DNA from 3 places in the Streptomyces sp. AM 4-1-1 genome. Region 1 is predicted to be linked to each of the others. Evidence: riboswitches for the same ligand, from Rfam matches in the RefSeq annotation. Region 1 holds a riboswitch; each other region holds the start of a gene.

Region 1 (9,662 bases):
CCTTCGTCGCCGTCCCGGCGGCGATCTACGCGGCGGGCGCGGCCGGCTTCTTCGCCGTCCCGTACACCATCCTGGTGTACCCGCTGATCTTCACCTTCCTGCCCCGGCTCTGGTCGGTGTCGCACAAGCACGGGTACGTCACCACGTCGGACTTCGTCCGCGGACGCTTCGGCTCCAAGGGGCTCTCACTGGCCGTCGCCGTCACCGGCATCCTCGCCACGATGCCGTACATCGCGCTGCAACTGGTCGGCATCCAGGCGGTGCTCGACGTCATGGGCGTCGGCGGCGGCGAGAACACCCACTGGTTCGTCAAGGACCTGCCGCTGCTGATCGCGTTCGCGGTGCTCGCCGCGTACACCTACTCCTCGGGGCTGCGCGCACCCGCGCTGATCGCGTTCGTCAAGGACGGACTGATCTACATCGTCATCCTGGTGGCGATCATCTACATCCCGATCAGGCTCGGCGGCTTCGACGACATCTTCGCCAAGGCGGGCGAGGCGTTCGCGCGGAAGAATCCGGCGACCGGCGCCCCGCGCGGGGCGCTCGTCCCCGGCGAGGCCGGGCAGTGGGGGTACGCCACCCTGGCCCTGGGCTCCGCGCTCGCGCTGTTCATGTATCCGCACTCGATCACCGCGACGCTCTCCAGCCGCAGCCGTGACGTGATCCGCCGCAACACCACGATCCTGCCGCTGTACTCGCTGATGCTGGGGCTGCTCGCGCTGCTCGGCTTCATGGCGATCGCCGCGGGGATCAAGGTGGACAACGGACAGCTGGCGATCCCCCAGCTCTTCGAGAACATGTTCCCCGACTGGTTCGCGGGCGTGGCCTTCGCCGCGATCGGCATCGGCGCCCTGGTGCCCGCCGCGATCATGTCGATCGCCGCGGCGAACCTCTTCACCCGCAACATCTACAAGGACTTCCTGAAACCGGACGCGACCCCGGAGCAGGAGACCCGGGTCTCCAAGCTCGTATCGCTGCTGGTGAAGGTGGGCGCGCTGGTCTTCGTCCTGGGCATGGACAAGACGGTGGCGATCAACTTCCAGCTGCTGGGCGGGATCTGGATACTCCAGACGATGCCCGCCCTGGTCGGCGGCCTGTTCACCCGCTGGTTCCACCGCTGGGCGCTGCTCGCGGGCTGGGCGGTCGGCATGGCGTACGGCACACTCGCCGCGTACGGTGTCGCGAGCCCGACCCAGAAGCACTTCGGCGGATCGTCGAAGGAGATTCCCGGGCTGGGTGAGATCGGTTACATCGGGCTGACGGCCTTCGTGCTGAACGTCGTGGTGACGCTGGTCCTGACCCTCGTCCTGAACGCGGTCAAGGCACCGGCCGGCACCGACGAGACGTCCGCCGCCGACTACACCGCGGACGCGGGTGACCCCGGCGTCCAGGAGGTCCTTCCTCCGGCCACCGCGGGCGCCCCCGGCGGTCACTGACCCCGCCGGGCCACCGGACCCGCCGCACGGGCCCCAGCGGCCCGCGAAGGCGTGGCGGGAGCCCGTTCCCGTCCTCCCGCCGCCTCCCTCCTTGCCCGGCGTTCGAGTGACCGCGACACAACATGTGGGGGCCGCTTCATGGAGCGGCCCCCACATGTATGCTCGTGCTCGCTGTCGTCGTAGGGGAATCCGGTGCGAATCCGGAACTGTCCCGCAACGGTGTGATCGGTGTGCTTTCGCGCACCCGTGAAGTCCGAGGACCTGCCGTCAGCGCATCCGGCTCGACCGAACCGGATTGCCGATACGTCCGGGCCTCGCGGAGGGCCGGTGGACGCCGTACGGAGTGCTGCCCGTCCCGGGCACCCCCCTGCCGGCCCCCGCCTCCCCACCGCGGCCCCGAGCCGAGCGAGGGAGAGCACCACGTGACCATCGCGCCAGCCGATCCGGCTTCAGTCGCGGAGATCCAGACCGACGGACCTGAGGGCGACGGGCCCGGAACCGTACTGCTGCGGCTCCTGACCGACCTCACCGCCGACCTTCCGGACACCGACCCCGGCCGCGTCGCCGCCGCCGCGCTGCGGGGCCGCAGCGCCCGGTCGGACGCGGCGGAGCTGCGCGGTCTGGCCACCGAGGCCGCCGCCGGTCTGATCTCCGAGGACCCGGCCTACTCCCGGCTCGCCGCCCGCCTCCTGTCCCGCAGCATCGCGGACGAGGCGGCCGGTCAGGGTGCGGTCTCGTTCTCCGCCTCGGTCGCCGTCGGTCACCGCGAGGGTCTGATCGGGGACCGTACGGCCGAGTTCGCCGCCTTCCACGCGGACGCCCTGGACGCCCTGGTCGGGCAGGCGCTCGCCGAGGGCGCGGACGACCGGTTCGGTTACTTCGGGCTGCGGACGCTGCACAGCCGCTACCTGCTGCGTCACCCGCTCACCCGTCAGGTCATCGAGACCCCGCAGCACTTCATGCTGCGCGTGGCCTCCGGGCTCGCCGAGGAGGCCACGCTCGACTCGGCCGCGGGGACCCGGGCGCTGGACGAGGTCGCCGCGCTGTACCGGCTGATGAGCCGGCTCGACTACCTGCCGTCCTCGCCGACGCTGTTCAACTCCGGGACCCGGCACCCGCAGATGTCGTCCTGCTATCTGCTGGACTCGCCGCTGGACGAGCTGGACTCGATCTACGACCGCTACCACCAGGTGGCCCGGCTCTCCAAGCACGCGGGCGGTATCGGTCTCTCGTACTCCCGCGTCCGCGCCCGCGGTTCGCTGATCCGGGGCACCAACGGGCACTCCAACGGCATCGTGCCGTTCCTCAAGACCCTCGACGCCTCGGTCGCCGCGGTCAACCAGGGCGGCCGGCGCAAGGGCGCCGCCGCCGTCTACCTGGAGACCTGGCACGCGGACATCGAGGAGTTCCTCGAACTGCGCGACAACACGGGCGAGGACCAGCGGCGCACGCACAACCTGAACCTGGCGCACTGGATTCCGGACGAGTTCATGCGCCGGGTCGACGCGGACGGCACCTGGTCGCTGTTCTCGCCCGCCGACGTGCCCGAGCTGGTCGACCTGTGGGGCGACGCGTTCGACGCCGCGTACCGGGCCGCCGAGGCCAAGGGGCTGGCCCGCAGGACGATCCCGGCCCGCGAGCTGTACGGCCGCATGATGCGCACCCTCGCGCAGACCGGACAGGGCTGGATGACGTTCAAGGACGCGTCCAACCGGACCGCGAACCAGACGGCCGAACCGGGCCGCGTGGTGCACTCGTCCAACCTCTGCACCGAGATCCTGGAGGTGACGGACGACGGCGAGACGGCCGTCTGCAACCTCGGTTCGGTCAACCTCGGCGCGTTCGTGGCGGACGGGACGATCGACTGGGAGCGGCTGGACGCCACCGTGCGTACCGCCGTGACCTTCCTCGACCGGGTCGTCGACATCAACTTCTACCCGACCGAGCAGGCCGGCCGGTCCAACTCCCGCTGGCGGCCGGTGGGTCTGGGCGCAATGGGCCTCCAGGACGTCTTCTTCCAGCTGCGGATGCCGTTCGACTCCCCCGAGGCGCGGGCGCTCTCCGCCCGGATCGCCGAGCGGATCATGCTCGCCGCGTACGAGGCGTCCTGCGACCTCGCCGAGCGGTCCGGACCGCTGCCCGCCTGGTCCGAGACCCGGGCCGCCCGTGGTGTGCTGCACCCCGACCACTACGACACCGAGCTGAACTGGCCGGAGCGGTGGACCGCGCTGCGGGCCCGGATCGCGACGACCGGGATGCGCAACTCGCTGCTGCTGGCCATCGCCCCGACCGCGACGATCGCCTCGATCGCCGGTGTGTACGAGTGCATCGAGCCGCAGGTCTCCAACCTCTTCAAGCGCGAGACGCTCAGCGGTGAGTTCCTCCAGGTCAACGCCTACCTGGTGAACGACCTGAAGCGGCTCGGCGTGTGGGACGCCCGCACCCGTGAGGCGCTGCGCGAGGCCAGCGGCTCGGTCCAGGGCTTCTCCTGGATTCCCGAGGAGATCCGGACCCTGTACCGCACGGCGTGGGAGATCCCGCAGCGCGGACTGATCGACATGGCGGCGGACCGCACGCCGTTCCTCGACCAGAGCCAGTCGCTGAACCTGTTCCTGGAGACGCCGACCATCGGAAAGCTCTCCTCGATGTACGCGTACGCCTGGAAGCGCGGGCTGAAGACGACGTACTACCTGCGGTCGCGTCCGGCGACGCGGATCGCCCGCGCGGCGTCCGGTCAGGCGCCGGCCGCCGCCACCGTCCCCGTACAAGCCGCGGTCGCCGATCCCGAGGCGATCGCCTGCTCCCTGGAAAACCCCGAGTCCTGCGAGGCCTGCCAGTAATGACCACCACACCGGAGAAGACCCAGAAGAACCTGCTCGACCCGGGCTTCGAACTGACCCTGCGTCCGATGCGCTACCCGGACTTCTACGAGCGCTACCGCAACGCGATCAAGAACAACTGGACGGTGGAGGAGGTCGACCTCCACTCGGACGTCGCGGACCTCGCCAAGCTGACGCCCGAAGAGCAGCACATGATCGGCCGGCTGATCGCGTTCTTCGCGACCGGTGACTCGATCGTCTCGAACAACCTCGTGCTGACGCTGTACAAGCACATCAACTCCCCCGAGGCGCGGCTGTACCTGTCGCGGCAGCTGTTCGAGGAGGCCGTGCACGTCCAGTTCTATCTGACGCTGCTCGACACCTATCTGCCCGACCCGGACGACCGCGCCGCGGCCTTCGACGCGGTGGAGAACATCCCGTCCATCAAGGAGAAGGCGCAGTTCTGCTTCCGCTGGATGGACTCGGTCGAGAAGATGGACCGGCTGGAGACGAAGGCCGACCGGCGCCGCTTCCTGCTGAACCTGATCTGCTTCGCGGCGTGCATCGAGGGGCTGTTCTTCTACGGGGCGTTCGCGTACGTCTACTGGTTCCGTTCGCGCGGTCTGCTGCACGGTCTCGCCACGGGCACCAACTGGGTGTTCCGTGACGAGACGATGCACATGTCGTTCGCGTTCGACGTGGTGGACACCGTCCGCAAGGAGGACCCGGAGCTGTTCGACGACGCCCTCCAGCAGCAGGTCACGGACATGCTGAAGGAGGCCGTGGAGGCGGAGCTGCAGTTCGGCCGCGATCTGTGCGGCGACGGGCTGCCCGGGATGAACACCGAGTCGATGCGCGAGTACCTGGAGTGCGTCGCCGACCAGCGGCTCGCCCGGCTCGGCTTCCCGACGGTGTACGGCTCGCAGAACCCGTTCTCGTTCATGGAGCTCCAGGGCGTGCAGGAGCTGACGAACTTCTTCGAGCGCCGCCCGTCCGCCTACCAGGTCGCGGTGGAGGGCTCGGTCGGCTTCGACGACGACTTCTGAGCCCGGCCGGTCACCGATGTCCTGACCGGAGCACGACGGACCACCGGGCGCGCGTCACTCGCCGCGCCCGGTGGTCCGTCGTCGCGTCCCTGTTCGGCGCGGCGCAGCGCGCGGTCGACGCGGAGGTCCCGTGCGGCGCCGATCAGGGCGGGCAGGGCGACCAGAGCGAAAAGCGCGAGTATGCCCAGGTAGTTCAGGAATGTGGTCATGCCGTCAACTCTCGTCGTCGGCGGCGAATTCGGGCAGTGGCAGGACTGTCATCAACCATCGAATTACTGCCACACTGTCCGGATGCTGAACAATGTGGCCGTCCTGCTGCTCGGCGAGGTCCATCCCTTCGAACTGGGTGTGCTGTGCGAGGTGTTCGGCCTCGACCGCAGTGGCGAGGGACTGCCGGTGCACGACTTCGCGGTGGTCTCCGGTGACGGCCCGGTGCTGTCCACCCACGCCGGGTTCTCGGTGTCCACGCCGTACGGGCTCGACCGGCTGGAGGAGGCCGACCTGATCGCCGTTCCGGCCGGCGGCGCCTTCAGGGACCGGGAGTACCCCGAGGAGGTGCTGGACGCGTTGCGCGCGGCGGTGGAGCGCGGGGCCCGGGTGCTCAGCGTGTGCACCGGCGCCTTCATGCTGGGCGCCGCGGGCCTGCTGGACGGCCGCCGCTGCACCACCCACTGGTCCCACGCGGCCGAGCTGGCCCGTCGCTTCCCCGGGGCCACCGTCGAGCCCGATGTGCTGTACGTGGACGACGGGCCGGTCATCACGTCGGCGGGCACCGCGGCCGGGATCGACGCCTGTCTGCATCTGCTCCGCCGGGCGCACGGCCCGGACGTCGCCAACTCCGTCGCCCGCCGCATGGTGGTGCCGCCGCACCGGGACGGCGGCCAGGCGCAGTACATCGAGCGCCCGCTGCCCCGGACCCGCTGCGACACGGTCGGCGGGACCCTGGCCTGGATGGAACGCCATCTCGACCGCGAGATGACCGTCGAACAGCTGGCGGACCGGGCGCACATGTCACCGCGCACCTTCGCGCGCCGCTTCCAGCAGGAGACCGGCACCACCCCGTACCGCTGGCTGCTGCGCCAGCGGGTGCTGCTGGCCCAGCACCTGCTGGAGACCTCGGACGAGACGGTGGACGCCGTGGCGGACCGGACCGGCTTCGGGACCGCGGCGGCGCTGCGTCATCAGTTCGTACGGGCGCTGGGCACCACGCCGAACGCGTACCGTCGCGCCTTCCGCGGTCCGGCCGAGCCGGTGACGGGTGGCGGCGCCACCACCCTGTCCACCAGGTGAGACGGATGCTCAGTCGTTGGGCACGGTCTCGTAGCGCGGCGTGTTCTCCTCCATCTGCCGCAGCGCGTCCTTGCGCTCCCGCTTCGAGAGCCGGTCGATGTAGAGGTAGCCGTAGAGGTGGTCCGTCTCGTGCTGGAGGCAGCGCGCGAAGTAGCCGTTGCCCCGGACCTTGACCGGGTTGCCCTTGGCGTCCTGGCCGCGCACCACGGCGCGGTCGGGGCGGGCCAGCGCGGCGTAGGCGGTCGGGACGGAGAGGCAGCCCTCGTTGGAGTCGTCGAGGTGACGCTCCTCGGGGGCCAGCTCCTCCAGCACCGGGTTGCAGATCGCGCCCACGTGCCGGACCCCGTCGTCGTCCGGGCAGTCGTAGACGAACACCTTCAGGTCCACGCCGATCTGGTTGGCGGCCAGGCCCACGCCCTCCGCCGTCCGCTGGCTGGCGAACATGTCGTCGATCAGCCGCGCCAGCTCGTCGTCGAACGAGGTGACGGTCCTGCACTCCTTGTGCAGCACCGGATTGCCCACGACCGTGATCGGGCGGGACGTGCCGCGCTCGCGATGTGCCGTCTCGCGCGCCTCACAGTCCTCGGTGTCCACGAGAAATCCCTCGTCGTCGACGCTGATCTGCTCGTCCGTCTCCTGCTGCGCCATGTCCGCCGTACGCCTTCCTGCAAAACCCTGAGAACCATGTGGACCGCACCGGAATCGGTGCGCGTACAGCCTACGGGCACCTGTCAGCAGACTTCTTCGAGATCGCGCCACTCCCGGCTGTCGGGGCTGTCCGCGACCCAGCCGTCCAGCAGCCCGCGCACCAGGCCCGGCGGCGCCGCCAGTCCGCACTCCCGCTCGGGCACCCACAGCTCACCGGCGGTGCGGTGGCCCAGCGGACCGGGGTGACCGGGTTCGCTGTGATCGTGCGGGTCCAGGTGCTCGCCGTCGCCCTCGTCGCTCTCCATGCTGCTCTCCGAACAGGACCGGCACAGCAGCCGCACCGAGGACGACCAGTCCTCGGCGGCGAATCCGGCGTCGGACGCCAGCTGCTCCAGGGCGTCGCGGTCCTCCTCGGTCGCGGCCTCCAGGAGCACCACCCAGGTGGGTACGGGCGACGGCGCCCACAGCTCGATCTCGTCGAAGACCGGGTAGGACGGGCCGGCCGCGGTGACCCGCTCGCCGTTCGGCACACCGTCGTGCAGGACGACCTCGCCCCAGCGCCTGCCCGAGGACGGCAGCGGGATCGACAGCACCTCGATCCTGGCCGGATCGAGTCTGCGGCCCCAGACGACCTCGGCCTCGCCCTCGGGCGACAGCCGCACGGCCGCGCTGCCGAGGTCCATGCCGACCGGCTCGGTGCGGGCCGACGCGGGGTGCTGCCCGGTGCCGGGCACGCTGAGCCCGTACGCCTGCCAGGCCCGCCGGGCGAGCGGCCAGTCCTGGAGCGCGGTGGCGGCGATCCCGACGTTCCACCAGTCGGGGGCGCCGGACTCCTTGCCGAGCAGGGCGACCGCCCTGAGGCCCGCGGCTCTCGCCTGTTCCCAGTCGTGCCGGAACTTGTGCAGCAGCGCGAGGTTGAACCAGGACTCGGAGAGCCAGGGTTCCAGGTCCGCCGCTCTGGTCAGCAGTGCTCCCGCGTCCTCGTACCGGCCGTCGCCGATCAGCGTGAACGCGCGGTCCGTGGCCTGCCGCCAAGAGGCGGAGGGCCGATGCCGTACCTTCCCGAAGATCCTCACGATTCCCGCCTGTCCCGACTGGACACCCTCGTTCCACGCCTACTTTCGCATCCAACCATGCCCGGCCGGACGCCCGCTCATTACCCATGGGTTACCCAGGCGGGACAGGGGTCAGACCGCCCCGCGCCAGGACTCTGGCGAGCGATTCCACGACCTCCGGCTGATGGTCTCGGCCGGTGCCGAGCCGTAGTCGCTCCAGTGCTGCCGACGACCCGCCGACACCTTCCCCGCAGAGGCCGTCGTATGCGTTGGCCGTCCGCACGACCCGGGCGGAGAGCGGCTGCTCATGGCACGGATCGGCCTGCCGCTCCACCACGACGGCGACGGCCGGTGTCACTCCGGTCCGCCGGTGCCACTCCGGTCCGCCGGACCACGGCCCCGCCGGGGAGCGCGATCCGGCGTTGTTCGGCCTCCGGCAGGGCCGGGCCGCTGCCGCGTGCCACGTGGGGCACACAGGCGACGAGCTGCACCCGCGACGAGGACGGCGACCACTGAGGGACGCCGTGGGTGCTGGGTTCGCCGCCGCTGCCGCCCAGCGGCGCGTACGCGAGTGCCCCGGCGGTGCCGAGGGGGGGTGGTTCTCGCTGGCCGGGGACGGACGAGCGTGCGGGCAGTTGTTCGGAAAACTGTTCGGGTGGCTGCGTGGACGGCCGTTGGCCCGGGAGTTCCCGCCCTGGGAGCGGTGCGGTGCCCGGCTCCGGGTCCTGTTCGGGGCACGAGGTGACGACCGGGCGGCCGGGAATTTCGCAGACCGGACAGACCGCCGTGAGGAGCGCGAACGCGGTTCGGGGCAGATCGTCGCCGGGGTGCGGCGCGGGCAGTGCGCACAGGACGAGCGCATCCGGCGACGGTCAGGATGTGGACGCGCGCCGCTCCACCAGGGAGTACGGGACAACCCTTGACTGGTTGGGCGGGCGCCGGAGGGGCGGAGGGCGGACGTTTCCGATTAGCACGTTCGGGTGAGGCGGGAGTGAACGCGGGCAGGGGGCGTGCCCGCGATGTCGCGGGGGCGGGGCGCTGTGTCGTGGCGGGGTGGGGTGGGGCCCCTCCGGGGTGTCTCCTCGGGCCGGGCGTGGCACCCCGGTTCGTGAGTGGGGCCCGGTTGTACGCCCGACCCTGCGGGGACCCCCCTGCACGGCCCCACCCCGGCCGGTTCGGCGGCTTCCGGCCGGGGGTGGGAGCTATGCGTGACCCCACTCGGCCGGTCGGCGGCTGCGAACACGCCTCCTGCCCGTACGACGTGGTCGTACGTCGCTTGTGGCGATCGGCGGCGCCCGTGGCGCCGGACGCTACTCCTTGGCGGAGGTCGGTACGTCGGCCTCGGCGACGGTGACCGTGACGTCGTGG
Region 2 (9,662 bases), 1.3 Mb from region 1:
CCCAGCAGAACGCGGACGGCGGGTTCAACGTCGCCGAGGAGGGCCAGCGGGGCTCCGACATCCGCGCCTCCACCCAGGCGGTCGGCGGATCGACGGGCATCTCCTTCGGCATGCTGACCCGCAGCCTGACCGGCACCACCGCGCAGCCTCTGCCCGACCCCGACCCGTCGGCCTCCGCGCCTGTCATCGTCACTCCCGGTGATGACTCCGGCGGTGCGGGCGCGGCGGACGGCTCGGCGTCCGGCGACGGCAGCCTGGCGTCGACCGGACTCCAGGCCGGCGTCCTCGCGGCGGCGGCCGTCGCGCTGGTCCTGGCCGGCCGGTGCGTGGTCGTGGTGGCCCGCAGGCACCGCACGACGACCGGGGGGACGCGGTGACCTCCCGCGTCCGGCGGACGTCCGGCCGTGTCGTCGCCGCGCTCGGCCTGACGGCGGCCGCGCTCGGCGCGACCACCACGACGGCCGACGCCGCCCCGCAGCCGATCGGCCGGTGCACCACGTCCTCCGGTGTCGTGCTCGCCGTGGACTTCAGCCACTGGGGCGGGCCGGTGTACCGCTCCTGCGGTACGACACCGACCACCGGTTACGAACTCCTCAACCAGGGCGGCTGGGCGACCACCGGCACCGGACACGACGGCCCCGCGTTCATCTGCCGGATCGGCTACAGCGGCCACCAGGGCGGCAGGCAGTACCCCACCTCGCAGCAGGAGGACTGTGTCCTCACCCCGCCGGCCTCCGCCTACTGGTCGTACTGGCACGCCGGCCCCGGTGACCACACCTGGGAGTACAGCCAGCTGGGCGCCATGAGCTACCGGCCCAGGCCGGGCAGCGTGGACCTGTGGATCTTCGGCGGTACGGACATCGGTGGCACCAAGGGGCGGCCCACGGTCACCCCCGACCAGCTGCGCGCCCACAACGCCAGGCGCACCGGGGGTGGTTCGGACTCCAGGCCCGCCCCCGGACGGACCACCCGGGGGCCGGACGTGCGGCGGCCGACGACCGCCGCCCCGCCGCCCGCCCCCGTTCCCGTACCGCCTGTCGTGAGCGCGAGCCCGTCCGCCAGTGCCTCGCCGTCCGTCCCGGCGTCGCCGTCCCCTTCCCCGTCGCTCCCGGTGACCTCGGCGTCGGCGTCGGCGGTCGCGGCGCCGAGCGCGGGAACGGAGGTCATTGACGCGGCCCCCGCCTCGGACGCCCCGCACGACTCCGGTTCGCTGGTGCCCGTCGCGGCTACCACAGGACTGGTCGTCGTCATCGGCGGCGCGGCCGTGTTCGCCGCGAAGCGCCGCCGCCGTGCGGAGTAGGCCGGTGCCGCGTACCGCCCCGCCCGTCCCCACGCCCGTGTCGGACTCCGCGCCGAGCACGGGCGGCCGGCGCCTTCCCCGTACCCTGCACCCGGTGGCCTGGTGGATCTGGGCGCTCGCCCTCGCCACCGCCGTCAGCCGCACCAACAACCCGCTGCTGCTCTTCCTCGTGCTCGCCGTGCTCGGTCACGTCATCACGATGCGGCGCACCGAGGCCCCCTGGGCGCGGGGGTTCAAGTACTACCTGTATCTGGCGCTCACCGTGGTCGCGGTCCGGGTGGCGTTCCGCGCCGTCTTCGCCACCGGCATCACCCCGCGCGACCATTTCCTCTTCTCGCTGCCGCACATTCCGACCCCCGACTGGTACGCGGGCATCCGGCTCGGTGGTCCCGTCTCCCTCGAAGCGCTGCTCTCGGCCGCCACCGACGGGCTCCGCCTCGCCTGCATGCTCTGCTGCGTCGGCGCGGCGAACACCCTCGCCAACCCGAAGCGGGCCCTGCGCGTCCTGCCCGGCGCGCTGTACGAACTCGGCGTCGCCGTTACGGTGTCCATCAGTGTGGCCCCTCAACTGGTGCAGAGCGTGCAGCGCGTGAGCCGTGCCCGGCGGTTGCGGGCGGGCCGTGGGCGGGGGTTGAGGGCACTGCGCGGCATCGTCGTCCCGGTGCTGGAGGACGCTCTGGAACGCTCCTTGCGGCTGGCTGCCGCGATGGACTCGCGTGGCTACGGCCGGGCGGGCTCCGCGACCCGTGGCTCGCGCCGGCTGACCGGCACGCTGATGCTGCTCGGCATGTGCGGGCTGTGCGCCGGGGCGTACGGCCTGCTGGACGCGACGGCGCCGAGGCCGCTCGGGCTGCCGGCCCTGGCGGCGGGCGCCCTGCTGTGCGTCGCGGGTCTGCGGTTCGGCGGGCGCCGGATCACCCGGACCACGTACCGGCCCGATCCGTGGCGGTTCGCCGAATGGGCCGTGGCGTCCTGCGGTGTGCTCTCCGCCGTGCTGCTCTTCAGTGACGTCGGCTACGACCCGGCCGAGCTGAACCCGTCGATCTATCCGCTGAGTTGGCCGACCCTGCCGCTGCTCCCCGCCGCGGCGGTCCTGCTCGCCGGAGCGGCCGGGTTCCTCGCGCCGCCACCGGGCCCGTCCACCCCGCGTGTTCCCGCGCGGCGCACCGAGGATGCCAAGTGATCACTTTCGACCAGGTCGGCGTGGAGTACGACGACGGCGCCGGGCCGGTGCTGCGCGAGGTGGACCTGACGGTCGACGAGGGTGAACTCTGCCTCGTCGTCGGTCATACCGGGGTCGGCAAGTCGACCCTGCTCGGGGCCGTCAACGGTCTCGTACCGCATTTCACCGGCGGCACCCTGTACGGCAGGGTCACCGTCGACGGCAGGGACACCGCGCACCACCCGCCGCGTGAACTCGCCGATGTGGTCGGCGTGGTGGGACAGGACCCGCTCGACGGCTTCGTCACCGACACCGTGGAGGAGGAACTTGCCTACGCCATGGAGCAGTTGGCCGTCCCCGCCGCCGTGATGCGCAAACGCGTCGAGGAGACCCTCGATCTGCTCGGCCTGGCCGATCTGCGCCACCGGGCCCTGTACGAGTTGTCCGGCGGCCAGCAACAGCGCGTCGCGATCGGTTCCGTCCTCACCGCGCATCCCCGTGTGCTGGTGCTCGACGAGCCCACCTCCGCGCTCGACCCGACGGCGGCCGAGGAGGTCCTGGCCGCCGTCACCCGTCTCGTGCACGACCTCGGGGTCACCGTGCTCCTCGCCGAACACCGCCTGGAGCGGGTCGTGCAGTACGCCGACCGGGTCCTCCATCTCCCGGGCGACGGCCGGGTGGTGTCCGGCACACCGTCCGAGATCTTCCGTACGTCGTCGATCGCGCCGCCCATCGTGGAGCTGGGCAGAAGCGCCGGCTGGTCGCCCCTCCCGCTCTCCGTCCGCGACGCCCGGCGGGCCGCGGTCACGCTGCGCGGCGACCTGGCCGACACCCCGCCGCCACCCGTCCGTCCCACCGCCGTCCGTCCCACCACCGCCGGCGTCGCTGACGCGGCACCGCTGCTGACGGCACGCGGCGTCACGGTGGCGTACCACGGCGTCCCGGCCGTGCGCGAGGTCGATCTCGATCTGCGCGGCGGCGAGATCACCGCCCTCATGGGCCGCAACGGCTCGGGCAAGTCCTCCTTGCTGTGGGCACTCCAGGGGTCGGGGCCCCGTAGATCCGGCACCGTGCGGGTCGGTCCGGACACCGGGGCGAAGAGGCCCGATCCGAAGGCCCTGCCGGCCGCGGAGGCCCGGCGGCTGGTCGGCCTCGTACCGCAGACCCCGACCGATCTGCTCTATCTCGAAAGCGTCGAGCAGGAACTGGACCAGGCCGACGTCGAGTCGTCGGGCGCGCGCGGCGGGGTCCGCGCACGCTCCGTCCTCGACCGGCTGGCTCCCGGTATCGACGGCGGCACGCATCCGCGCGATCTGTCCGAGGGCCAGAAGCTGGCCCTGGTGCTCGCCATCCAACTGACCGCCGCCCCACGGGTCCTGTTGCTCGACGAGCCCACCCGGGGGCTCGACTACCGGGCGAAGACCCAGCTCATCTCCATCGTCGACGCCCTGGCGTCCGAGGGCCGGTCGGTGGTGATCTCCACCCATGACGTCGAGTTCGTGGCCCGGGCGGCCGACCGGGTGGTCGTCATGGCCGAGGGCGACATCGTCGCCGACGGACCGACGGCCGAAGTCATCGTCGCCTCGCCCGTGTTCGCCCCTCAGGTGGCGAAGATCCTCGCACCGCTCCCGTACCTGACGGCAGATCAGGTGACGTCCGTACTCACCCGTGACGAGGCGGGTTCATGATCGGGCGTGCCACGACGGCCATCCGGGTCACTCCGCGCGCCGGCCTGGTGATCGCGATGGCGGGCTTCCTGGGACTGGTCGCGTTCTTCTGGCCCTTCCTCGTCGCACCGGGCACCTTCGGCTCGAACTACGCGCCGCCGCTCATCTTCGGCGTGCTGCTCGTCCTCGTCCTCTGCGTCGTGATGTCCGAGATCGCCGAGGGTGGCATCAGCTCCAAGGCGCTGGCCATGCTCGGGGTGCTCTCCGCCGTCAACGCGGCGTTGCGCCCGCTCGGCGCGGGCACGGCGGGCATCGAGACGGTGTTCTTCGTGCTGGTCCTGGCGGGCCGGGTGTACGGTCCCGGGTTCGGCTTCACCCTCGGCTGCACCTCGCTGTTCGCGTCGGCGCTGATCACCGGCGGGGTCGGCCCGTGGATGCCGTACCAGATGTTCGGCTGCGCCTTCGTGGGCATGCTGGCCGGACTGCTGCCCCGGGCCACCGGCCGCCGCGAGATCCTGCTGCTGGCCGGATACGGATCGGTCTCCGGCTACCTCTTCGGTTTTCTGCTCAACCTCTCCTTCTGGCCCTTCTCCCTCGATCCGAACAGCTCGATCGCCTATCTGCCGGGGCTCCCCTTCACCGAGCAGTGGCAGCGCTATCTCGCGTTCGACCTGGCCACCTCGCTCGGCTGGGACACCGGTCGCGCCGTCACCAACTTCGTCTGCGTCGTCCTGGCCGGACCCGCCGTCCTCGCCACCTTCCGCCGCGCGGCCCGCAAGGCCCGCTTCCAGGCACCGGTCAGGTTCGCCGACGACCGACCGTGAGATGAACACCAGGCGGCCCCAAGGGAGTTCGAGGAACACGAAAACCCGGATTCGCGCCCGCCCCACCTCGTACTGTCATACGATCCAGCTACTTCGGACGATTCCGGAGCCACAACCGAATGCGTGCGCGACTGGGGAAAGCCGGTGGGAATCCGGCACTGACCTGCAACCGTGTGCGGCGCGACACGCGCCGCGAGCCGGAGATCCCGACGCGCCACGCGTACCGCTTCTCACCGCCACGGTCTGCGGCGTGAAGCCCCGGGCCCCTGGTTCACCGGTCCCCGCCGCCTCCGTCCGGAACGCGGCCGGGGAATCCCCGTGCGCCGGGTGTACGGGGTCCCGCGCCGGGCCCGTACACACCGGAAGGCATCACCATGCGCCAGCGTCTGGCCCGCACCCTCGCCATATCGACGGCCGTACTCGGCCTCACCGTCACCGCCGCCGCTCCCGCCACCGCGCACGGCCACGGCGTACGCGCCAACGCGCCGATCACGGTATCCCTGAACGTGCAGGGGCCCGACGGCGTCCTCTTCAAGGGCCATGTCCGGACCAGGGGCCACGACGTCACCACCGCAACCGGCGGCACCCACACCTGTGACGGCACCAACGGCGGCCAGAACCCGAACGCGGGTGCCACGCCGACCGCCACGCTCGACGACGCCGCCAGGAAGAGACACTTCACCTGGGACGGCACCTGGTACCCGTCCTTCGACGACTTCAGCGTGGACACGATCAAGGGCGTCAGCGGCGGCGCCACGGCGTACTGGAACATCTCGGTGAACGGCGCCCCGACCCCGGTGGGCGGCTGCCAGTTCCGGCTGAAGGCGGGCGACAAGGTCGCGTTCACCTGGAGCGCCTTCTGACGGAGCGGGGTTCCCCGCGGCAGCGGCCGCGGGGAACCCCGCGCGAGCGCACGGGTCCGGGCCGCTCGGGGCGCGTCGCCGGACGGTGTTCCCGGCGTTCTCCGTTCCCGGTGCGTTCAACCGCCCGTCGTCCGGGTATCGCAGGCTTCGCGACGAGCGCGTATGCGCTGCTCGACCGACCGACTCCCCGAGACAAGGACCGGCCGCATTGCGAACGCACTGGCGTAGAAGAGTCCATCTCACCGCTGCCACCCTCTCCGTCGTGGCACTGGGTCTGTCCGGCGCGTCGGCGTCGGCTCAGCCCCCGACACCGGAACAGAGCCGCGCCCGCACCTTCCCGCAGCCCCAGACGCGAGCACAGACCCAATCCCAGGCGCAGAGCACGGTGCGGATCAACGAGATCGAGTCGAGCGGCGGTACGCCGGGCGACTGGGTCGAACTGGTCAACACCGGCTCGGCGTCCGCCGACGTCTCCCGCTGGATCGTCAAGGACGACGACGACTCGCACACCTACACCATCGCGTCGGGCACCTCGCTGGCCCCGGGCGGGCATCTCGTGCTCGACGTCGAGTCGTCCTTCGGACTGGGCTCCTCGGACTCGGTACGGCTGCTGCGGCCCGACAGCTCCACACCGGTCGACTCGTACACCTGGACCGCCCACGCCACGACCACGTACGGCCGCTGCGCCGACGGCGCCGGGCCGTTCACCACGACATCCGCACCGACCAGGGGTACGGCGAACGCGTGCGGCGGGCAGAGTCCCGGCACCGGCACCCGGTGGCCGGGCGACGCCACGGTCACCGTCGCCGACCGCTCGAACGCGTTCGGTACGAACCTCAGCGGCCTCTCCTTCCAGAGCCCCGACGTACTGTGGGCGGTGAAGAACGGACCGGGCAGGCTCTACCGCCTGGTGCCCGACGGCACGACATGGCGCCCCGACCCGGCCGGTGGCTGGTCCTCGGGCAAGGCGCTGCGCTACGGCAACGGCGGCGGCGACCCGGACGCCGAGGGCGTGGCCGTCACCCCTGACGGAGTGTTCGTCGCCACCGAGCGCGACAACGACCACGGCGGCATCAGCCTGCCGAAGATCCTCCGCTTCGACGTCTCGTCCACGGCTGCTTCCCTGAACGCGACCGCCGAGTGGAACCTCACCGCCGACCTGCCCGCCGTGCCGGCCAACAGCGGGCCGGAGGGCATCGCATGGGTTCCGGACACCTATCTCACCGCGCACGGCTTCCATGACGAGCACACGGGCGGCGCGTACGACCCGGCGGCCTATCCCGATCACGGCGGCGGGCTGTTCTTCGTCGGTCTGGAGGCCAACGGCACGGTGTACGCCTACGCGCTGAACCGGACCGGCGGCGGATACACCCGGGTCGCCACCTTCCCGAGCGGTTTCCCGGCGGTGATGGACCTCGAATTCGAGCCGGAGACCGGCCGGCTGTGGGCGGTCTGCGACAACACCTGTGCGGGCCGCGCGGCGACCCTCGGCATCGACACGCGGGGCCGGTTCACCGTCACCGCCGTGTACGACCGCCCCGCCGCGATGCCCGACCACAACAACGAGGGCTTCGCCATCGCGCCGCGAGCGGCCTGTGCGGCGGGCCGGAAGCCGGTGCTCTGGTCCGACGACGACAACGACGACAAGCACGCGCTGCGCGCGGGCACACTCCCCTGCACCCCGTCCGCCACGTCCACGACGGCGCCCGGCACTCGCTGACACCGGCCGCCGTCGCGGCCGAGCGTGACGAGCGCCCCCGCACAACGCTCGGCCGGGAAGCCCCGGCCGAGCTTCCGGCGTGCCGTCGAGGTCTCGCCCGGACTCCGCCCCGACGCCACGGCCGACGCTCCTGTCGGCCCCGGTGGCGCGGTAGAGGGGGGTCACCCGAGTGGTCGAGGCTCGGGGAGGTCGAGAGGGGGCCGGCCGGTTCGGCGGGTACTCGGCACCGGACGCGCCGAACCGGCGTCAGGTCTTCGGGCCCCGCTCGGCGATATAGGTGCCCATGCTCGCGCTCAGGTCGGTGAGCAGGGCCTCGAAGCCGGCCACGACCTCCGGCGGGTGCCCGGCCATGACGGCGTCGAGGCGGACACCCAGGGGGCGGAAGAACTCGTCGGCGCGCTCCTGGACGTTGGCGCTGCCGCGCAGGGTGACGATCCGCCGGTCGGTGTGTTCCCGGCTGCGGATGATGTGTCCGGCCTGTTCGAGGCGGTTGAGCAGGGCGGTCGTCGCGCTCGGGGAGAGCAGGATCCGTTCGCTGAGCCGGGCCGGTGAGAGGGGGGTACCCCGCTCATCCGCTGCGGCGATCTCCAGCAGGGCGGCCGCGTCGGTGGAGTGCAGGCCCAGCCAGTCGGCGAAGAGGCGGCTCAGCTCGGTGAAGTGGCCGCCGTAGGCCCGGAGCGCCTCTATCAGCCGTTCACGCTGCGCGGTCATCTCACCGCGTGTCGATCCCTCCACCGCCGGCGCCACCTTTCCTCACCCCGGGCCGGTCGTCCGTGCCGGCCATGCCTTTTGACAACCTACCGTCCCCAATTTATCCTTCCACTATCAAATTATTCCACCATGGAAGGAGTTGGCATGCGTAGCTCTTCTGCCACCCGCCGGTGGCTCGGCCTGATCGCGATCGCGTTGGGGGTGGCGCTGATCGTGGTGGACACCACGATCGTGAACGTGATCGTTCCCTCGGTCATCGAGGACCTGGACGCCACCTCCGCCCAGGCGCAGTGGATTCAGGAGTCGTACGCCATCGTCTTCGCGGCGCTGCTCCTGCTCACCGGCCGGCTGGCCGACATCTTCGGAGCCCGCCGGATCTTCGTCGGCGGCGTCGTCGTCTTCGGGGCGACCAGCGTGCTCGCCGGGCTCGCGCCCAACAGCGGACTTCTCATCCTGGCCCGGTTCCTCCAGGGCGCCGGAGCGGCGATGCTGCTGCCGACCTCGCTGTCCCTGCTGAAGGCGACGTTCACCGGCAAGGCGCGCGGTCAGGCGTTCGCCGTGTGGGGCTCGACCATCGGCGCCGCCGCCGCGCTCGGCCCGCTGCTGGGCGGCTGGCTCGCCGAGCACGTCTCCTGGCGCTGGGCCTTCGGTATCAACGTACCGCTGTCCGTGCTGGTCGGGGTCGGTGTGCTGCTGTACATGGCCCCCTCGCCCCGGACCCGGGGCCGCGTCGACGTACCGGGAGCGCTGCTCTCCGTCGCCGCCCTCGGGCTGCTCGCCTTCGGTCTGGTCGAGGGACGTACGTACGGCTGGATCACCACCGTGCATCCCCTGGAGATCCTCGGACTCACCTGGTCCGGCGGCCCCTCGCCCGTCCTGGTCGCCCTGGTCCTCTCGGCCGTCAGCCTCTACGCGTTCGTACGGCGGCAGATTTCACTTGGCCGCAAGGGCGACGCGGACCGGGTCCTGATGGACGTGAGCCTGTTCTCCATCGCGTCGTTCCGGGGCGGCAACATCGCCACGCTGATCATCGGCATCGGCGAGTTCGGCGTCGTCGCCATCCTGCCGCTGTGGCTGCAGTTCACCCTCGGCTACAGCGCCCTGCAGGCCGGTCTGGCCCTCGTGCCCGTGGCCATCGGCTCCTTCGTCGCCAGCGGCGCCAGCTTCGGCATGGCAGCCAAGGTCGCCCCGCTCGGCCAGCTGCGCGTAGGGCTCGCGCTGGAGGTCGTCGGGCTCGCCGGGATCGGGCTGATCGCCTCCCCGGACAGCTCCTGGTGGCCTGTCTCCCTGGTGCTCTTCCTGTACGGGATCGGCGTCGGTTTCGCGACCGCGCAGGTCACCAACGTCGTCCTCAACGACGTGCCCGAAGCCAGCTCCGGGCAGGCGTCCGGGGTCCAGAGCGCCTTCCGTCAGCT
Region 3 (9,662 bases), 3.9 Mb from region 1:
CCACCGTCCAGCGCCAGCAGGATGTGACCGATCTCGTCCGTCGTCCGCGCCAGCCGCGGCACGACCTCCTCGCACGCGAAGCCCAGCACGGCGACCGCGTCCGGGAGTTCGACGCCCAGCACCTCACGCACCAGGCCCGCGACGGCCGTCACGTCCCAGCCGCACTCCTCCATGCCCTCCGCGAGACGGCGGCACAACCGCTCCAGCAGGTCGATCGCGTCGGCGCCCGTCCTGGCCGGGCCGTCCACCAGCGCGGTCAGCCCGGCGGGCACCTTCACCGCCGCGCCCGGCTCCGCCAGCAACTCCTTCTCGCCGAACCCGAAGTGCTCGGCGATCGACGCCCGCAGCCCCGGCAGCGCGTTCGCCTTGCCGCCCCACACCTGCGAGGCCCGCAGCACCGCCAGCACCAGGTTGACCCGCGCCTCGTCGACCGGGCCGCCGCCCAGGATGTGCAGACCGTCGCGGATCTGCACGTCCTTGATCTCGCAGAGGTAGCCGTCGATGTGCATGACGAAGGAGTCGAAGTCGTCGTCGCCCGGCTGTTCGTCGACATGCAGGTCGTGGTGGAGCTCGGCGGCCTTCACCAGCGTCCAGATCTGTGCCCGTACCGTCGGGGCCTTGGCCGGGTCCAGATCGCTCACCAGGGCGTACTCGTCGAGCAGTTGCTCCAGCTTGGCCAGGTCCCCGTAGGTGTCGGCGCGCGCCATCGGCGGTACGAGGTGGTCCACCACGGTGGCGTGCCCGCGCCGCTTGGCCTGGGTCCCCTCGCCGGGGTCGTTCACGATGAACGGGTAGACCAGCGGGAGTTCACCGAGTACGGCGTCGGGACCGCAGCCCGCCGACAGACCGAGCCCCTTGCCCGGCAGCCACTCCATCGTGCCGTGCTTGCCCATGTGCACGACCGCGTCCGCGCCGAACGTGTTCTCCAGCCAGCGGTACGTCGCCAGGTAGTGGTGCGACGGCGGCATGTCCGGGTCGTGGTAGATCGCGATCGGGTTCTCGCCGAAACCGCGCGGCGGCTGGATCAGCACGACGACGTTGCCGAACTGGAGCGACGCCAGCACGATGTCGTCGCCGTCCACGTAGAGGCCGCCCGGCGGCTCCCCCCACGCCTCCAGCATGGCGTCGCGCATCCCCGGCTCCAGCTTGTCGAACCAGGCCCGGTAGTCGGCGAGCGGCACCCGCGCGGGCGCCGCCGCCAGCTGCTCCTCGGTGAGCCATTCGACGTCGTGGCCACCGGCGTTGATGAGGCGGTGGATCAGCTCGTCGCCGTTGTCGGGGTGCCCGTCGACCCCGTAACCGGCGTCCCGCAGGGCGTCCAGCACACGGATCGCCGACGCAGGGGTGTCCAGCCCCACCGCGTTGCCGACCCGGGAGTGCTTCGTCGGGTAGGCGGTGAAGACCAGCGCCAGCTTCTTCTCGGCGTTCGTCCGGTGCTTCAGCACGGCGTGCCGCACCGCGATCCCGGCGACGCGCGCGGCCCGTTCGGGGTCCGCCCGGTACACCGGCACCCCGTCGGGACCCTGCTCCTTGAAGGAGAAGGGGACGGTGATCAGCCGGCCGTCGAATTCGGGGATCGCGACCTGCATCGCCGCGTCCATCGGCGAGACCGCCGCGTCCGACGCGTCCCAGGCCGCCCGGGACGACGTCAGGCAGAGCCCTTGCAGCACCGGTACGTTCAGCTCGGCCAGCGCTCCGATGTCCCACGCCTCGTCGTCGCCGCCGGCCGAGGCGTCCGACGCGCGGGTGCCGCCCGACGCGAGGACGGTCGCGATCAGCGCGTCGGCCCGGCCCAGCAGCTCGTACAGCCCGGCGTCGGCCCCGCGCAGCGAACCGCAGTACACCGGGAGGGCGTTGGCGCCGCGCGCCTCGACCGCGTCGCACAGCACGTCGACGAACGACGTGTTCCCCGCGAGTTCGTGCGCCCGGTAGAAGAGGACACCGACGGTCGGGCGGCCCTCGGTGAACGCGCGGTCGCCGCGCAGCCCCCATTCGGGCATCTTCTGCGGCTCGGCGAAGCCGTGCCCGGTGAGCAGCACCGTGTCGGACAGGAACCGGGACAGCTCGACGAGGTTGCCGGGGCCGCCCTCGACGAGATAGCGCAACGCCTCCGCGACGACCCCGGCCGGGACCGACGACTCGGCCATCAGCTCCGCGTCCGGCACGCTCTCGCCGCCCAGCAGGACGGTCGGTATCCCGGACTCCCTCAGCACCGCGAGCCCGTCCTCCCAGGCGCGCTTGCCGCCGAGGAGGCGGACCACGGCGACCGCTGCCCCCTCGATCAGCGCGGGCAGCTCCGCGCGGGCGTCGACCCGGGTCGGATTGGCGATCCGGTAGGGCGCGCCCGACGCGCGGGCCGCGAGCAGGTCCGTATCGGCGGTCGACAACAACAGCACGGTCGTGGTGGGAGTGCTGGGGGTGCTGCTCATGCGCGTGCTCCAGGGGCTCCGGGGGCGATGAAGGGAAGTCCGGCGGGCGGGCCCGACTCGATGAGCCGCAGCAGCGCGCCGGTGTCCGCGTGTTCTTCGATGAGGTCGCCGAGGCGGTCCAGCTGTTCCTCGCGCAGCGCGGCGAAACAGGTGTCGGGCGCCGGGACGAAGCGCCGGCCCGCCGCGCGGGCCACCTCGGTCAGGAAGCGGCGCCGGAAGGTGTCGCTCTCCAGCGAGCCGTGCCAGTGGGTGCCCCACAGGGCGCCCACCCGGCAGCCGTCCAGCGGTGTGCCCCGGCCGTCGGTGATGAACGGCTCGCCGCCGTGCACGGTGGCGACACCGTGATGGATCTCGTATCCCTCGACGGGCGCGCCGAGCGCCTCGCCGACGGGCCGGGCGAGGGTCTTCTCGCGGTCGAACCTGACCCGCACGGGCAGCAGCCCCAGCCCGTCGACCAGTCCCGCGCGGGACTCCACGTCGTCCTCGACGCGCTCGCCGAGCAGTTGGTAGCCGCCGCAGACACCGAGGACCGGACGGCCCTCGGCGGCCCGCCGCACCAGCGCGTCCGCGAGACCGCGCTCGCGCAGCCACGCCAGCGCCCGGACGGTGCCCCGGGTGCCGGGCACGACGACGAGATCCGCGTCGGTCAGCTCCTCGGCGCGGTCCACGAACCGCACGACGACGCCGGGTTCGGCGGCCAGGGCGTCCACATCGGTGAAGTTCGACATCAGCGGTACGGCGCAGACGGCGACGCGCAGCACCTCCTCACCGTGCGGCGGCGCGACGGCCGACTCGCGCACGGCGCCGCGCAGCGACACCCGCAGTCCGTCCTCCTCGTCGATGCCCAGACCGTGCGCGAAGGGCAGCACCCCGTACGTCCGGCGGCCGGTGAGTTCGCGCAGCATGTCGAGGCCGGGTTCGAGGAGCGACACGTCACCGCGGAACTTGTTGACCAGGTACCCCGCGATCAGGGCCTGGTCCTCGGCGCCGAGCAGTGCCGTCGTACCGAAGAACGAGGCGAAGACGCCGCCCCGGTCGATGTCGCCGACGACGACGACCGGGAAGCCCGCGGCCCGCGCGACGCCCATGTTCACGATGTCGGTGCGCCGCAGATTGATCTCGGCCGGGCTGCCCGCCCCCTCGCAGATCACGGCGTCGTACGTACCCCGAAGCTGCTCCAGACAGTCCACGACCGTGCCGAACAGGGCCTCCTGACGGCCTCCGTGATACCCGCGCGCGCTCATCTCGCCCACCGGCCTGCCCAGCAGGACGACCTGGCTGGAACGGTCGCCACCGGGCTTGAGGAGCACCGGGTTCATCAGCGCGGTCGGCTCGACGCGGGCGGCCTGCGCCTGCATGGCCTGGGCGCGTCCGATCTCGGCGCCCTCGCGGGTGACGAACGAGTTCAGCGACATGTTCTGCGCCTTGAACGGGGCGACCTTCACCCCCTGGCGCACCAGCCAGCGGCAGATGCCCGCGGTGACGACGCTCTTGCCCGCGTCCGACGTGGTTCCGGCGACCAGCAGTCCGCCGCTCATATGGATGTCCGTCCCGAGGAGAGCCGGGGGCGGGCGGTGGTGCGCCGCCCCGCGAGGAGCCGGCCGGCCACGCACACCCCGAGGGCGAGCACGGTCACCCGGCGCGAGAGCCGCACCGCGCGTTCGATGTCGGGCACGCCGACGGGGCGGCCGGCGCCGCCGTTGAGCACGGGCCGGTGCTCGACCCGGCCCGCGTAGGAGAGGGTGCCGCCGAGCCGGACACCGAGCGCGCCCGCGAAGGCGGCCTCGACCGGACCGGCGTTGGGACTCGGGTGGCGGCCCGCGTCCGCGCGCCAGGCGTGCGCGGCGGCGCGCGGACGGCCGCCCGCCACCACGGCGAGCGCGGCGGTGAGGCGGGCGCCGGGCCAGCCCGCGACGTCGTCGAGGCGGGCCGACGCCCAGCCGTACCTGCGGTGGCGCGGTGACCTGTGCCCCACCATGGCGTCGAGGGTGTTGACGGCACGGAATCCGACGAGTCCGGGCACCCCGGCCAGCGCGCCCCACACCAGGGCGCCGACGACGGCGTCGGAGGTGTTCTCGGCGACGGACTCCACGACGGCGCGGGCGATCCCGGGCGCGTCGAGGGACTGCGGGTCGCGGCCGCACAGGTGCGGCAGCCGCTCCCGGGCCGCCTCGACGTCCCCGGCGGCCAGCGCGGCCCCGACGGTACGGGCCTCGCGGCCCAGCGAGGTGCCGCCGAGCACGGACCAGGTGGCGGCGGCGGTCAGGGCGACGGCGGCGACGGGACGGTCGCGCACGGTACGGGCGGCCAGCGCGGCGGCCCCGGCGGCGCCTCCGGCGCAGACCAGGGCGTGCAGCGCGCCCCGGCCCCGGTCGTCGCGCCACAGCCGTCGTTCCACAGCGGCGGCGGCCCGCCCGAACACGGCGACCGGGTGCCCGCGGCGCGGGTCGCCGAGGAGCAGATCGCCGGCCAGACCGGCCGTGGCGCCGTACGCGAAGATGCGATCGGCACGCATGGGTTCAGACCGCCGTCACGCCTCGGTGGATCGTCGTACGGGGGTCTCGGGCGCGGGAAGCGCTCGGGCCCGCGGGGGCGGGGGCCGACGCACGGCAGCCAGGCATGGCGTTATGTCCTCACTCAGGGTCCGCGCCCTGGTTCGACGTGACCGGCGACGCAGAGTCTCCTGGCTCCCGGATCGGCGGTTCCCCCGGTCTTCCGGCCCGCTCGCGCGAACCGTGACTTCCGGTGGATGGGGGACCGCTCCCCGGTGACAGTGGCGGGACCGCGCCGGATTCGCACCGGACTTCCTCTGCTGTCGCCGTAAATGGCTTCGGCAGTCCACCACGCTCCGAGAACACCCGTCAACCTGCCGTTGACCTGCGACGGCGCAGTGTGCGAAGACGCACATCGGACCGGCCGCGGGGGAGTGCGGCCGGTCCGATGGAGGGTGAGCGCGCAGAGGGGCGCTCACCCCGGTGGTCAGGTGCGGTCGGAACCGCGGCCGGTCCCGGCGGGCGGCGTGTGCCGGGCCCGGACCTCGGGGCGTGCGCCGGGCTCAGGCGACGATCAGGAAGATCCCGTACGCGACCGCCGCCGCGCACAGCCCGAAGCAGGCGTACGCGCCCGCGCGCGCCGCGACGAGGGAGCCGCCGGAGCGTTTCCCGTCGACGCCCGGCGCCGTGGGCTCCGGCCGCTGCTTGGCGAGGCCGACGATGCCCAGGGTGAACAGGCCCACCAGGGCGACGGTGACGACGAGGGAGACGCCGAAGACGGTGCCGAGAGCGGCCCAGTCGATGTGCATGGTGCGGTGTCCTTTCTGCCGCTGGTGCCGGGGCGGTACTAGACCGTGGCGGGGCGGGCCGGGTCGGTGGCCGCCGGGGCCGGCGCGGGGGCCGGGATGGTGGCCTTGAGTTCGGCGGCCAGGACCCCGGCGGTCGGCGGGGGGCTGACGGCGGCGATGGCGGTGGTGACGACGCCCGCGGGCTCGGCGGCCGGGTCCTCGGGGGCTGCGCCCGAGGGAGCGACGTCGCCGTGGCCGACCGGACGGCGGCGGGACAGCGCCCAGATGGCGCCGGAACCCGCGGCCAGCAGCGCGGCGACCACGACCACACCCCAGGTGCCCTGCTGCGTCAGGAACTCCGCGCCCGCGCCCACCAGACCGGCGGCCGGCAGGGTCAGGCCCCAGGCGACGAACATCCGGGTGGCCGTGGACCAGCGGACCGCACCGCCCCGGCGGCCGAGGCCCGCGCCCATCACGGCACCGGAGCAGGACTGTGTGGTGGAGAGGGAGAAGCCGAGGTGCGAGGAGGCCAGGATGACGGTGGCCGCGCTGGTCTGCGCGGCGAATCCCTGCGGCGGCCGCAGTTCGGTGAGGCCGCTGCCCATGGTGCGGATGATGCGCCAGCCACCGAGATAGGTGCCCAGCGCGATGGCGGTCCCGGCGGCGACGATGACCCACACGGGCGGGTTGGAGCCGGGGGAGAGGACCCCGCCGGTGACCAGCGCGAGCGTGATGATGCCCATGGTCTTCTGGGCGTCGTTGGTCCCGTGGGCGAGTGAGACGAGACCGGCCGAGGCGATCTGCCCGGCGCGGTAGCCCTTGGCGGCGGCCTTCTCCTGCGCCCCGCCCCGGATCTTCCCGCCGATCCGGTACGTGAGCCGGGTGGCCAGCAGCGCGGCGATCCCCGCGACGACCGGGGCGGCGACGGCGGGGAGCAGCACCTTGGTGACGACGGTGCCGCCGTTGACGGACGACCAGCCCGCGGACATCACCGCGGCGCCGATGAGGCCGCCGAAGAGCGCGTGGGAGGAACTGGACGGCAGGCCGACCAGCCAGGTCAGCAGATTCCACAGGATGGCGCCGACGAGCGCGGCGAAGATGACCTCCGTCCTGATCCCGCTCTCGTTGATGATCCCGCCGGAGATCGTCCTGGCGACCTCCACGGACAGGAAGGCGCCGACGAGGTTGAGAACGGCGGACATGGCCACCGCGGTCTTGGGCTTGAGTGCGCCGGTCGAGATGGTCGTCGCCATCGCGTTCGCGGTGTCGTGGAAACCGTTCGTGAAATCGAACACTAGAGCTGTCGCGATCACGATCGCGAGCAGCAGCGTGATGTGTTCCATTTACCCAGGCAATCGTTCGACGTCAGTGGCACGTGGACCGTAGGCAACCTGGATGAACGGGAGATGAACTGGACGGGGCGTTGTGGTGACCCGAACGGCGCGTCGCCGTTCCGCTTGTGTCCGTCCGTGCGGGTGGGGGAGAAGCGACCGGGCGGTACGGGCGCGGCCCGGTCCGCCGTGGCCCGTACCGCACGCCGTTCCACGGCCGACGCCGACGTGCCGACGCCGACGTGCCCACGTGCTCGACCCGTCACATGACCCTCACGTCCGGAGTGACAGGATTCCCGTATGAGCGAGCGGATGCCGGACGCGATCGAACGGGCCTGGGACGAGGTCGTCACCACCGCCCGCAGGACGGTGGCGGACGGCCTGGTCGTCGGTACCTCGGGGAACGTCTCGGCGCGGGTCGGCGCGGTCGTCCTGGTCACCCCGAGCGGTGTGCCGTACGAGCGGCTGGGGCCGCGCGACGCCGTGGGCGTCGACCTCGAAGGCAATCAGGTCGTCGGAACACTCGCACCGACCAGCGAACTCCCCCTCCACCTCGCCGTCTACCGCACCACCGGGGCGGGCGCGGTGGTGCACACCCACGCCGTGCACGCCACCGCTGTCTCCACGCTGGTCGACGAGGTGCCGTCGGTGCACTACGCCGCCGCTTTCCTCGGCGGCCCGGTCCGCACCGCCGGTTACGCCCGCTACGGCACGTCCGAGCTGGCCGAGAACATGCTCGCCGCCCTCCGTGACCGCACGGGCTGCCTCCTGCGCAACCACGGAACCGTCACGTACGGCGACACCCTTGACGAGGCGTACGAGCGCACCGCCCAGCTCGAATGGCTCTGCCGCCTCTGGCTCACCGCCGCCTCGGTGCCGGGCCGCAGCCCGAGCCTCCTCTCCCCGGCCGAGATGGACGACGTGCGGGTGGCGCTGAGGGACTACGGCCAGCCGGGCGGAGCGCGCCGGGTCCGGGACTGAGACGGCCCGCGCGGGGAGGCCCCCAGTACCCGGAACGCACCGGCGGCCGGCCGGCCGCCGAACACGCGAAACGCAGGGCGCACGAAACGCACGGAGCACGGGGTGCGCACGGAGCACGGGGTGCGCTGGACGCCGGAGCGCACCGAACGTGGGGGCGCACTGAACGCACAGAGCACGCCGAACGCGGGGGAACGGGCTGGCCGCGGGGAGTGCGCGAACCGCACCCGGCCGCTCCTCCCGACAGGACCGGCGTGCCCGCGCCGAAGAACCGATTCCGGCGCCCGCCCCGCCTCCTCGGTGACCGTCCGACCAGCGGCGTCCGCCCCGCCCACACCACCCCGACACAACCGGACGGACCCCGTCCGCTGGCATCACGCGCCCCGCCCCACGACACTGAAGCCGTGCGCCCGGCAACAGCGACGGCAGCGACCGTCTCCACGATCCTCGGCGTCGGCGCGGCAGCGGTCGCCGCCGGCCGGTACGCGGGCGACGCCGCCCTCAAGGTGCCCTCCGACCGCCCCCTCCCCGCCGACCGCCGAGTCACCGTGCACGCGACGGCCGCCGGGCAGATCACCCTGACCCGCTCCTTCGCCGCGCTCAGGCCCGGCACCTACGGACTGGTGGGCCCCGGGGTGCACGCGGTCGTGGGACCGGTGATCGAGCAGGCGCACCACGCCGCCGACACCGTCGTCCGCAGACTGGAGCGCGTCAGCCACGGCGTCCTCCAGCCCGGGGACAAGGTCCGGTTCACCCCCGAGCTGCACAGCGGCGACCCACGCACCGCCCTCGGCCTGGACCACCGGGACGTCGAGATCCCCGGCGAACTCGGCGCCCTCCCCGGCTGGTTCGTCCCCGGTGTCCGTGAGACCTGGGTGATCACCGTGCACGGTCTCGGCGCCACCCGGGACCATCCCATGAACGTCATGGGGTTCCTGCACGACCAGCAGCTCCCGGTCCTCGACATCGCGTACCGGGGCGATCCCGGGGCACCTCGTCCGCCGGACGGGCTCAGCCGCCTCGGCGAGTCCGAGTGGCGCGACCTGGACGCGGCCATCCGCTACGCCGTCCGCTACGGCGCCGAGAACGTCATCGTGCACGGCTGGTCCACCGGGGCGACGATGGCCCTGTACGCGTCCGTCAATTCCGGGCTCCGCGACCGGATCAGCGGTCTGGTGCTGGACTCCCCGGTGCTCGACTGGACCACCACCCTGCGCGCCCTGGCGGCCGCCAGGGGGGTCCCGGCCGCGCTGTTGCCGCTCGCCGTGCGCGCCGCCCAGGGACAGACCGGACTGCACGGCACCCGCCTCCTGGACACCTCCCTCCCGCAGACCCTGAACATTCCGACGATGATCTTCCACGGCCCCGACGACACCCTGGCGCCCTGGCGCGACTCCCGCGAACTCGCCGGGCACCGCACGGACCTGGTCTCCCTGCACCCCGTACCGCGGGCTCCGCATGGGGCGATGTGGAACGCCGACCCGGCCGGGTACGAGGAGGCGCTGCGACGCTTCCTCACGCCCCTGATGTGAGCGGATGCCGAGCTTCGTCCGTTTGGTCCCCCATTCCGTGAACCGCCCGCCCGCACAGAATTCGGGTTCCGTTTGGGCTTTCGGCCCGTCAACGGGAAGACTGCTCCCCGTG

The links. Region 1 has a riboswitch for cobalamin ahead of PZB75_RS21920 (ribonucleoside-diphosphate reductase subunit alpha). Riboswitches for the same ligand answer to the same signal wherever they lie in the genome.
Region 2: it holds a riboswitch for cobalamin, as region 1 does, so the genes downstream of both, PZB75_RS27055 (DUF4430 domain-containing protein) here and PZB75_RS21920 (ribonucleoside-diphosphate reductase subunit alpha) in region 1, are expected to answer to the same signal.
Region 3: it holds a riboswitch for cobalamin, as region 1 does, so the genes downstream of both, PZB75_RS04985 (cobalamin biosynthesis protein) here and PZB75_RS21920 (ribonucleoside-diphosphate reductase subunit alpha) in region 1, are expected to answer to the same signal.

The regions. Positions count from the first base shown of each region.
Region 1 covers NZ_CP119145.1:5,130,525-5,140,186, reverse strand. Annotated here, with positions in the region: gene PZB75_RS21925 (sodium:solute symporter family protein) at 1-1,436, shown strand, start outside; cobalamin riboswitch at 1,578-1,720, shown strand; gene PZB75_RS21920 (ribonucleoside-diphosphate reductase subunit alpha) at 1,865-4,276, shown strand; gene PZB75_RS21915 (ribonucleotide-diphosphate reductase subunit beta) at 4,276-5,301, shown strand; gene PZB75_RS21910 (hypothetical protein) at 5,253-5,510, opposite strand; gene PZB75_RS21905 (helix-turn-helix domain-containing protein) at 5,593-6,591, shown strand; gene def (peptide deformylase) at 6,601-7,239, opposite strand; gene PZB75_RS21895 (hypothetical protein) at 7,323-8,315, opposite strand; gene PZB75_RS21890 (hypothetical protein) at 8,407-8,652, opposite strand; gene rsrA (mycothiol system anti-sigma-R factor) at 9,605-9,662, opposite strand, start outside.
Region 2 covers NZ_CP119145.1:6,386,564-6,396,225, reverse strand. Annotated here, with positions in the region: gene PZB75_RS27080 (prenyltransferase/squalene oxidase repeat-containing protein) at 1-377, shown strand, start outside; gene PZB75_RS27075 (hypothetical protein) at 374-1,300, shown strand; gene PZB75_RS27070 (energy-coupling factor transporter transmembrane component T) at 1,338-2,483, shown strand; gene PZB75_RS27065 (ABC transporter ATP-binding protein) at 2,480-4,150, shown strand; gene PZB75_RS27060 (ECF transporter S component) at 4,147-4,953, shown strand; cobalamin riboswitch at 5,041-5,178, shown strand; gene PZB75_RS27055 (DUF4430 domain-containing protein) at 5,328-5,816, shown strand; gene PZB75_RS27050 (lamin tail domain-containing protein) at 6,079-7,536, shown strand; gene PZB75_RS27045 (MarR family transcriptional regulator) at 7,783-8,247, opposite strand; gene PZB75_RS27040 (DHA2 family efflux MFS transporter permease subunit) at 8,392-9,662, shown strand, end outside.
Region 3 covers NZ_CP119145.1:1,199,018-1,208,679, reverse strand. Annotated here, with positions in the region: gene cobN (cobaltochelatase subunit CobN) at 1-2,429, opposite strand, end outside; gene PZB75_RS04990 (cobyric acid synthase) at 2,426-3,967, opposite strand; gene PZB75_RS04985 (cobalamin biosynthesis protein) at 3,964-4,944, opposite strand; cobalamin riboswitch at 5,106-5,240, opposite strand; gene PZB75_RS04980 (hypothetical protein) at 5,485-5,730, opposite strand; gene PZB75_RS04975 (inorganic phosphate transporter) at 5,769-7,052, opposite strand; gene PZB75_RS04970 (class II aldolase/adducin family protein) at 7,341-8,021, shown strand; gene PZB75_RS04965 (hypothetical protein) at 8,423-9,550, shown strand.